2 linked regions of the Priestia megaterium genome follow. The protein of the gene in region 2 interacts with the protein of the main gene of each other region in a pairwise test. Links are inferred from orthologs where the notes say so. Each region holds a gene or a part of one and is shown on either strand. Other genes may lie near its edges.

The links. Proteins that work in one complex are often made in the same cells at the same time.
Region 1: the proteins of LIS78_RS02950 (region 2) and LIS78_RS25390 interact in binary tests that used the Bacillus subtilis proteins (3 or more experiments, as listed by UniProt). The link is inferred for Priestia megaterium from one-to-one orthologs.

The regions. Positions count from the first base shown.
Region 1 is NZ_CP085442.1:4,875,868-4,880,855, reverse strand. Bases 1,300-4,988 are described here. They hold LIS78_RS25390 (efflux RND transporter permease subunit), read left to right. Parts: upstream 1,300-1,677; coding sequence 1,678-4,788; downstream 4,789-4,988. Other genes in these bases: LIS78_RS25385 (hypothetical protein), read left to right, coding at 4,825-4,962; LIS78_RS25395 (TetR/AcrR family transcriptional regulator), read right to left, coding at 1,300-1,408. In the rest of the region: LIS78_RS25400 (DUF502 domain-containing protein), read left to right, coding at 1-511; more of LIS78_RS25395, read right to left, coding at 536-1,299. UniProt on the Bacillus subtilis protein: Required for self-resistance to surfactin, an antimicrobial lipopeptide surfactant produced by B.subtilis. Also required for swarming motility.
Region 2 is NZ_CP085442.1:549,578-555,175, forward strand. Bases 1,371-4,370 are described here. They hold LIS78_RS02950 (ABC transporter permease), read left to right. Parts: upstream 1,371-2,243; coding sequence 2,244-3,497; downstream 3,498-4,370. Other genes in these bases: LIS78_RS02945 (ABC transporter ATP-binding protein), read left to right, coding at 1,371-2,251; LIS78_RS02955 (hypothetical protein), read right to left, coding at 3,460-3,708; yhaM (3'-5' exoribonuclease YhaM), read left to right, coding at 3,972-4,370. Also shown: LIS78_RS02930 (enoyl-CoA hydratase), read left to right, coding at 1-600; LIS78_RS02935 (HU family DNA-binding protein), read left to right, coding at 713-985; LIS78_RS02940 (YhzD family protein), read right to left, coding at 1,025-1,210; more of LIS78_RS02945, read left to right, coding at 1,352-1,370; more of yhaM, read left to right, coding at 4,371-4,913; LIS78_RS02965 (sporulation YhaL family protein), read left to right, coding at 4,979-5,161; LIS78_RS02970 (peptidylprolyl isomerase), read right to left, coding at 5,204-5,598.

The DNA.
Region 1 (4,988 bases), 4.3 Mb from region 2 along the record:
GGTAAGAGTGTTTAATTTTTTAGATAGCATTTTAGGGAACGTATTGAAGCCCTATATGAAGCAGGATTACATACCTGGTATTGGAATCTTAGCGACTCTTGTTTTAATTACGTTATTAGGGTGGTTATCTACTCGTTTTTTTACGGGGAAAATTATTAACTTAATTGACCGGTTGTTAGAAAGAATACCGCTTGTTAAAACGCTATATACCGTCATTAAAGATACGTTTCAATCTTTTCTTGGAGAGAAAAAGTCCTTTTCAAAAGTAGTTTTAGTGACGATGCCCGGCACGTCAATGAAAGTCATAGGGTTTGTGACCTCTGAAGAAGTAGAAGAGGTGATTCACTCGTTAAAAGACCATTTCGCCGTCTATGTTCCACAAACTTTTCAAGTAGCTGGTTTTACTTTTTTGATTCCAAAAGAAGAAATTGAATGGTTAGATATTAAGCCGGAAGAAGCAATGAAGTTCGTGTTATCTGGGGGAGTATCTAGTTCAAAAGCAGAAAAATAACAGAAGGCTTGTTGAAGCCTTCTGTTATTTTTGTTGGAGTAAGGCTGTTAAAAGATTAAGCGGTTCTTCCAACGATTTAAGTTCCGTTAAATTTCCAACCATGCCTTTTACAATAGCAGCGGTAGGCTTATCTTTTTTTAGCTCCGTTTGTAAAATGTGAAAGCTGTCTGCGTACTCATCAGAAATATGATCGCTGGTGTCTAGCAGATGTTTAATTTCCTCAAGAGCTTGTTTTACCTGCTCATTTTTACTTAGAAAAGTCGTTCGTTCCTTTCCGTATATATCTTCACCAAAAGAAGCGGGAATAAGGGGACGAGGTTTTCTAGCTAATAAATCTTCTACTAACACATCAACTCGGTCCATTATGTACTGTGCTACTTCTTTAAAGGTAAGCTCGAATTGATTGAAGATAATAATTTCTAAAAAGGAATGATGAATACCTTCAATCATTTTCGTTAAATCCGAGATATAAGGAGTTACGTCTTCTCCATATACGCTAACGAGGCTTTTGCGATGAAAGTAAAACGTTTCTCGTTGCATTTTATGAACAAAGGTCTCCACTTCTTTGTTAAATGGAATAGATTTTTCACGAATTTGCATGATAATAAAATCTCTGTGCTCCGTAATAAATTCATAGAAATAGATGAGCTGATTCATATAGCGGTTGCGGGCATCGTTTACTTCCTCGTCGAGAGCATAAACAGAGCTAAAGAGCTTTTCATAGTAAAAGTTTAGAATTGATAATAGAAGTGCATCCTTAGATTTGAAGTGCAGGTAAAATGCACCTTTTGAAATGTTGCATTCATCTACAATTTCTTGCACAGAGGTAGCATTAAATCCTTTTTTGGCAAAAAGCTTAATCGAAGCTTCAATTATTCTCTTTTCTTTTTCTTTCATGTATTCTACCTCCTTTATTGAACAATTTAGCCATTCATTTCGTTAGATAATAGTATCATACACTAAAAAAGATAAAGGTATATATCAAAGTTAAAACCGGGAGTCAGTTCCTTTAAAAAACGATTTATCGTAAATATGTCTTTATTATGAACATGTTAGGAGAGAGCCTGCTTAGGGTTGACACTGACCGGTTAGTCATTTATATTTTAAGTTGTTGTGACCGATCAGTCAATTTTATTAGTATACATATATTTGAAGGAGGATATGCATTGGGGAAGTTTATTAAATTTTCATTGAAAAATAAATTTGCAGTATGGCTGTTAACACTCTTTGTCATTATTGCAGGGCTGTATTCAGGGTTTAATATGAAACTAGAGACCATTCCTGATATTTCAACGCCTGTTGTAACAGTCACTGCAACTTATCCGGGAGCCACTCCGGAACAAGTGGCAGATAAGGTGAGTAAGCCGATTGAACAAAAGCTTCAGGGACTGAGCGGCGTTGAGACAGTTAGCTCATCTTCTTATGAAAATATGGCTACTATTCAAGTTGAATATAGCTTTAGTAAAGATATGGAGAAGGCAGAAGACGAAGTTAGACGAGCTCTTTCAAACGTAGATCTGCCAGATGATGTAGAGGAACCAAATGTTTCAAGACAAAGCATTAGTGATTTTCCGATTATTTCATTAAGCGTTTCAGATGATAAAAAATCATTAGAAGAATTAACGAAGTATGTAAAAAATACCGTTGTTCCACAAGTTGAAAAAGTGCAAGGGATTTCTTCGGTCAGTGTGTCAGGAGAACAAGTTGAAGAAGCAGAACTTGTATTCAAACAAGACAAGCTCAAGCAGCTGGGACTCGATGAAGATACGGTGAAAAAGCTTATCCAAGCATCTGATGCAAAAGTGCCGGCTGGTACGTATACGATGGATGGATCTCAAAAATCTGTTGTGGTAGACGGAAAGATGACAGCAGAAAAAGATTTGGAAAACTTAGAGATTCCAGCTGTTCCTAGTCAAGGAGCTGCTCAAGATCAGCAACAAGGAATGAGCCAGCAGCAGACACAAGGAGCCGTGCAGCAGGCGCCGTCCGCAGCTTCTATTCCAACTGTGAAATTAAAAGAAATTGCGGATATTAAAGTGACGGGGAAAGCAGAATCTATTTCTCGCACGAACGGAAAACCTTCAATTGCTGTACAAGTTGTCAAAGCGAAGGATGCGAACACAGTAAATGTTGTAAATGATATTAAAGAAAAAATGAATAGCCTAGAAAAGAAAAATAAAGACCTTCACGTTGACAATATTTTTGATCAAGGTAAACCGATTGAAGATTCTGTTCATACGATGCTAAATAAAGCTATTATCGGTGCGGTCTTTGCGGTTATTATTATTCTTTTATTTTTACGTGATATTCGTTCAACGATTATTGCCGTTATTTCGATTCCGCTTTCGTTATTAATCGCCATTTTAGCGCTCAAATCAATGGATATCTCTTTAAATATTATGACGCTTGGAGCGATGACTGTAGCCATCGGAAGGGTTGTAGATGATTCCATTGTCGTTATTGAAAATATTTACCGCCGCATGGCTTATCAGGAAGAAAAGCTTAAAGGAAAAGATTTAATTGTCGCGGCGACGAAAGAGATGTTTGTTCCAATTTTCTCTTCTACAATCGTAACCGTGGCCGTATTCTTACCGTTAGGTCTAGTAGAAGGACCGGTAGGAGAGCTATTCTTACCGTTTGCGTTAACCGTTGTTTTTGCACTGTTAGCATCACTGCTAGTAGCGGTAACACTCGTGCCAATGCTTGCTCATTCGTTATTTAAAACAAATGTAAAAGTAAAAGAAGAAAAACCAAGCAAACTAGCGCACGGATATAAGCGAATTTTGAACTGGACGCTAAACCATAAGCTTATTTCCTTTGGGTTAGCCGTACTACTGTTAGTAGGAAGTTTATTCTTAGTTCCTTCTATTGGCGTGAGCTTCTTATCATCCGATCAAGAAAAAACGCTGACGCTTACGTATACACCGAAAGCCGGACAGTCTCAAAGCGACGTAGAAAAAGCAGCAAATCGCGCAGAAGCGTACTTGATGAAGCGAGATGGTGTCAAAACGGTTCAGTATTCGTTCGGTGAAGGTAACTCTTTTAATCCGGGAAGCAAAAATAACGTTTTAACATTTGTGCAATATGACGAGGATACACAAAACTTTGATAAAGAGCAGGATAAAGTATTAAAAGCTCTTAATAAACAAGCGAATCAAGGTGAATGGGGCTCAATGAATACGGCGTCTAGCGGCAGCAATAATTCATTAAACGTCCTTATTTACGGAGATAGCTTAGATGAAATCAAACCTTATGCTGATAAAGTTCAGCATGTTTTAGAAAAGCATAAAGAACTGAAAAATGTCGATTCTACGCTTTCAGATACGTTTGATGAATATACGCTAGTACCGAATCAAAAGAAAGCCGCTGAACTGGGCTTGTCTGCTAGTCAAATCGGCATGCAAATTTCGAACCTTGGACAGCGTGAAGTATTAACGACTATCCAAAAAGACGGAAACGAAATTAACGTATACCTTCCAAAAGAAAAAGAGGATTTCTCTACTTTTGCCGAACTTTCAAGCACAAAAGTGACCTCTCAAACTGGACAGGAAGTTACATTAAATGAAGTTGTCGATATTAAAAAGGGTAAAACATCGAATACGGTAACTCGCCGTGATAATAAAATTTATGCAGAGGTAAGTGCCGATATTAAGAGTGACGATGTAGGCGGCGTTTCTTCTAACGTCCAAAAAGAAGTGAAGAAAATTGATTTGCCAAGTGATATGGATATTAACTTTGGCGGAGCATCAGAGCAAATTAATGACTCATTTAGTCAATTAGGAATTGCTATGCTCGCAGCCATCGGTATCGTGTACTTCGTACTAGTACTGACATTTGGTGGAGGGCTAGCACCATTTGCTATCTTATTCTCACTTCCATTTACACTCATCGGTGCACTAGTGGCGCTTTTAATCTCTGGAGAAACGATCAGCATTTCTTCGATGATTGGAGCTCTTATGCTGATTGGAATTGTGGTAACAAATGCAATTGTGCTGATTGACCGCGTGATTCATAAAGAGCAAGAGGGTCTGTCGACGCGTGAAGCGTTACTAGAAGCTGGAATGACACGTCTTCGCCCGATCTTAATGACAGCTATTGCAACGATTGGTGCACTGCTTCCATTAGCTTTTGGATTTGAAGGTGGAGGCCTTATTTCAAAAGGGCTAGGGGTTACGGTAATCGGAGGACTAACAAGTTCTACGCTGCTTACGCTCATTATCGTTCCAATTGTCTATGAGTTTTTTATGAAGTTTAAGCGCAAAAAAGTAAAAAAATAGAAGCAAAACAAATTTCCGCTTTTGAGGTGAATAGCGATGAAGTCAATTGATAAACTAATGAAACAGCTGATTCAACAAGGAATTAAAGCAAAGAAAGTAACGATTGATAAATCAAAGCGCCAGCAGTGGATGTCCATGTCATTGCCTAAAACGGCATGGCAGCATTCAAAATAAAAAAAGAGCTGACTTAGAGTCAGCTC
Region 2 (5,598 bases):
AATATGATGATGTCACCTTCACAATCAAAACGTTTTGAGCAGGTAATGGATTTGATTAATGAAGCCGTGCTGACTTTATACAGCCTGCCTCAAATGACGATAAGTGTACTGCACGGTGCGGCAGCAGGGCTAGGGCTCAGCATCGCGCTTGCTTCTGATTATATTATTGCAGAAAGACACACAAAAATTGCCATGAACTTTATCGGCATTGCTCTAATTCCAGACGGAGGCGGTCACTTTTTACTAGAAAAGCGCATCGGTGCTCATCGTGCAAAACAGCTGATTTGGGAAGGAAAGACATTAAAAGCAGAGGAAGCTCATCAATTTGGCATAATTGATGAAATAAAAGAAGGAGATTTGGCGAAGCATGTAGAAGATTATCTCTCATATTGGCTAAAAAAACCTTCACGGGCTTTGAAGGAAACAAAGCGAATTTATGTGGAGACATCTGTTTCACAATTAAAGCAAGTGCTTGCGCTTGAAAAAAGAAGTCAGTTTGCTATGAGCCAAAGTTCGGATCATAAGGAAGGTGTACGTGCGTTTCTGGAAAAGCGAGCGCCTGTTTTTAATCAAAGTGAAAAAGATATTTCCGAAAATTAAGTGAACTAGTTTAAAAGCCAATATTTTTGTCTATCATATTGATAGAGCATGTTTAAAAGTTGCAAAACAGTGGTAACACAAGATAATGTAGAAACTAATGAGGTGATTGGAAATGAACAAAACAGATTTAGTAAACGCAGTGGCAACAAAATCAGAGTTAACAAAAGCAGATGCATCTAAAGCAGTTGACGCATTACTAGAAACAATTTCATCAACGCTAGGTGAAGGTGAAAAAATTCAGTTAATCGGCTTCGGTACATTTGAAGTACGCGAGCGTGCTGCTCGTACAGGCCGTAACCCTCAAACGGGTGAAGAAATGCAAATTCCAGCATCAAAAGTACCAGCATTTAAAGCTGGTAAAGAACTAAAAGAAGCTGTAAAGTAATATAAAACGCCGGAAAGCAAACCTTTCCGGCGTTTTGTATTAACGATGAAATAATACAAGTTTTCCGCTGGAGCTAACGCATCGATGCGTTTTTTCTAAATAGGAAAGCTCTTCTAACTTCTTGGTGCCGATAGTCTTTGCTTCTGTCTCAGAAGCTGCTTCAAAACTTTCATCTATTAATTTTTCTCCTGTCTTTTCAAAAGCGGTTAATGTGTAAGTACTCATAAAATCTACTCTCCTCTTATAGTATAATTGTAAGCGTATTTAACATATTTCTCGTCCTATTCCCCTAAATCCTGCTAAGGTTTACAGATATCATTTTTTTCCATACAATAAACATAGGTTTATTTACAAAGGAGGAATTAAATGTCTCTTTCTATCCGTGAAGTTTCAAAAAGGTACGGTGAATTTACAGCTGTAAATGAGCTATCCTTGCAAATTCCAAAAGGCGAAGTGTTTGGTTTTTTAGGTGCAAACGGTGCTGGCAAAACGACAACGTTTCGAATGATTTTAGGGCTCATTGAACCAACCTCAGGTCACATCCAATGGAATGATAAATCTTTAACTTACAGTAGAAGTCATCTAGTTGGCTACCTTCCAGAAGAAAGGGGATTATATCCGAAATTAAAAGTCAAAGATCAGCTTGTGTACCTTGGACGGTTGCGCGGAATGAAAAAAGCTAACGTGCTGCAAGAAATGGAGCACTGGTTATCTCGATTTAATATTCCTCAATATGCTTCCAAAAAAGTAGAAGAGCTATCCAAAGGAAATCAGCAAAAAATTCAATTTATTGCCTCCGTTATTCATCGACCCGAGCTGCTTATTTTAGACGAACCTTTTAGCGGCTTGGATCCTGTAAATGTAGAGGTATTAAAAGAAGCGGTGCTTGATTTAAAAAAACGCGGAACGACGATTGTTTTTTCAAGTCATCGAATGGAACATGTGGAAGAACTTTGTGAATATTTATGTATTATGCATCATGGCACGCCTGTTGTGTATGGAAGGCTGCCGGAGATCAAACGTTCATTTGGAAAGAAAAACGTCATTGTACACGGAAAAGGTCCGTTTGAGAGAATTACAGAGCTTGAAGGCGTTGTAAAGGTAAAAAAAACGGTTGAGGGCATGAATGTTCAAATCCAACATGAATCCGTATCACAACTCATTTTTCAAGAACTTAAACACTTTTCATTTGTATCTAAATTCGCAGTGGAAGAGCCTTCATTAAATGATATTTTCATTGAAAAGGTAGGTGCTTCCTATGAATAAATTTTGGGTCATTGTCTTTCATACATATCTTAATAAATTAAAAACAAAATCTTTTATTATTACGACGATTATTACTGCTATTATTCTAGTTGCTCTTACAAATATGGAGAAAATTATCGACGTTTTTAATTCAGACGATAATGGAACAAATGTGGGTGTCATCTATGAAGTGGAAAGCGTATATACTTTGTTCAAACAAAATGTAAATGCTATGGATAAAGACATTCATTTAAAAGAATTTACGTCTGAGTCTAAGGCAAAGCAAGCGGTAAAAAGCGGGCAGCTCGATAGCTATTTACTTTTATCTTTAAACGATAAGCAGTTGCCCCAAGCTGTGTACAAAGCTAACTCTTTGGCCGAATCAAACCTTTCTTCTACCTTAGAACAGGCGGTACAGCAAACAAAAGTGGCTATGGCTACAGTAAAAATTGGGTTAGAAGAAAAGCAGATTGATCAGCTTTACAGCCCTGTCTCATTCAAAAAGGAAGCGTTAGTTGAAAATGCCAAAACAGAACAAGAGCTAAATCAAGCAAGAGGTCTTGTGTATGTGCTGCTGTTTGTTATTTATTTTGCCGTTATCATGTATGGGAGCATGATTGCGATGGAAGTAGCTACTGAAAAATCATCCCGCGTTATGGAGATCCTTGTATCGAGCGTATCACCTATTACACAAATGTTTGCTAAAATCATTGGAATTGCCCTGCTCAGCTTAACGCAGCTTGCAGTGATACTGAGCGTGGGCTACACATCGTTAAAGGCCAGTGTGGAAACAAATCATAACGGTATCTTTTCTTATCTCGGATTTAATGATGTTCCGCTGACTACATTCGTGTATGCATTTGTCTTTTTCATATTGGGGTACTTTCTTTTTGCTACGCTCGCGGCTTTTTTAGGTTCTCTTGTGAGCCGTATTGAAGATGTACAGCAAATGATTACGCCCATGACCCTTGTGATTGTGGCCGCTTTTTTAATTGCTATGTTTGGACTTGGTGATCCTGAAACCACAATCATTACGGTCACATCTTTTATCCCGTTTTTTGCTCCGATGATTATGTTTTTGCGTGTAGGTATGTTAAATGTTCCTGTGTGGGAAGTGAGTGTATCGATAGGGATTTTAGTTGTGACGATTACTGCTTTAGCTATATTTGGTGCCCGTGTGTATAAAGGAGGAGTCCTTATGTATGGTCAATCTACCTCTTTTAAAGATATTAAAAAGGCGCTGCAGTTAACGAAAAAAGAAACATAAAGCAGTGAGGTTGAGACATAACTAAATTAATCCAATCTAAAGATGAACAAATGGGATACATAAGCTGAACCGCTTGTGACACCGCAGTTGATTTCCGTGCAAGACTTCGCTTTCCGCGGGCGGCCGATGAGTCTTCTCGTCGCTTTCGCTCCTGTGGGGTCTCATCCCTTCCGCTTTTCCCGCAGGAGTCTTCGTCTAGCCCTCCAATCAACTGCTAGAAGTAACGAAACAGATGAAGCCTACGTTCACCATAACAAAAAAAACGAACCACTAATCAAAAATTATGATCAATGGTTCGTTTTTCATTTCAGCTCAAATACTTCTGTCCCGGATTCTTTTATGAAAAAGGGTCTACCCGTGCATTCGGTGCCAAGCGATGGTAAAATGAGATGTAAAGAGCTGTAAATAAGCGGACGAAGCGATAAGAGCTTCGTTATCAAATACATAGAATGAAGTGGTAAGGAGGAAAAGGTCATGACAAAAGGAATTGCTCAATACGAAGTAGGAGAGCAAGTTGATCTTTATTTTTTAATTAAATCCTCAACGAGAGGAATTGCAAGCAATGGAAAGCCATTTTTAACGGTAATCCTACAAGATAAAACAGGTGATATTGAAGCCAAGCTGTGGGATGCATCCCCAGATGACGAGGAAAATTATGCTGCTCAAAAGATTGTGCGAGCTGCTGGAGAAGTAATGAATTACCGCGGGCGCAACCAGCTGAAAATACGCAACATTCGTCCTGCACAGCCCCAAGACGGAGTGCGCACATCTGATTTTTTAGAAGTGGCACCTTTATCTCAAGAAGAAATGGTCGAACATATTACAAAGAGTATATTTGAAATGAAAAATTCGAATGTCCAGCGCATTACTCGCCATTTGTTTAAAAAATATCAAACGGAATTTCTAGAATATCCGGCAGCAACTAAAAATCACCATGAGTTTGTATCGGGACTTGCCTACCATGTGGTGTCTATGCTGAAGCTGGCTGAGTCATTTTCAACCCTTTATCCAAGCTTAAACCGCGACTTGCTGTACGCTGGAGTTATTCTTCATGACCTTGGCAAAGTATTTGAACTTTCAGGTCCTGTTTCGACGATATACACAGTCGAAGGGAACTTGCTTGGCCATATTTCGATTATGGTGAATGAAATTGGAAAAGCGGCAGAAGAATTAGCGATTGAAGGAGAAGAGGTTATGCTTCTTCAGCACCTTGTATTATCGCATCACGGTAAGGAAGAGTGGGGAAGTCCGAAAAAGCCGTTAATTAAAGAGGCTGAGATGCTTCATTTGATTGACAATGTAGACGCTAAAATGAATATGCTTGATCGAGCATTAACAAAAGTGAAGCCCGGTGAGTTTACAGAGCGTATTTTTGCACTTGATAATCGCTCATTTTATAAACCAACGATTGATTAAAAAGGTATAAGTCTTTCTTCCTTCGCATATAGTGGTTGTAAATAACTGTGATGGGGGATCAATATATGGTGACACTACCAATTTGGATTTATTTAGTTGTAGCAGGCATTTTCTTTAGTGGATTTATGGCGATTCGTGCTGCACAACATGATAAGCAAGTGGATGATTCGTTTATTGAAAAAGAGGGACAAGTCTTCATCGAAAGAATGCAAGTGGAAAAAGAAAGACGCAACAGCGATTCCATCTGATTATATAAAAGAGCCTGTCACATGAGTGACAGGCTCTTAGCATTACTGTTGAGGAGTTTCTACGCCAGATTGACTATCTGTTGCACCTTCCTCGAAAATTGGTTTTACATTTTTATCTTTGACTTCCACTTTTGCTTTATCAAGTTCTTTTTGAATCTTCTTGTTCGCTTCTGCTTGATCTACTTTTGAACGTTTGATTTGCTGCTCAAGTTCAGGTTTCTTTTTCTCAAACGATTCTACTTTCTTTTTATCGACTAGTTTAATGATATGGTAGCCGTATTCTGTTTTGATTGGTTTACTTACTGCACCTTTTTTCAGCTTGTAAGCCGCTTCTTCAAATTCTTTAACCATTTGGCCTTCACCGAAGTAGCCTAAATCGCCGCCGTTAGCTGCAGACTGCTGATCCGTTGAATATTCTTTTGCCAGACTAGCAAAGT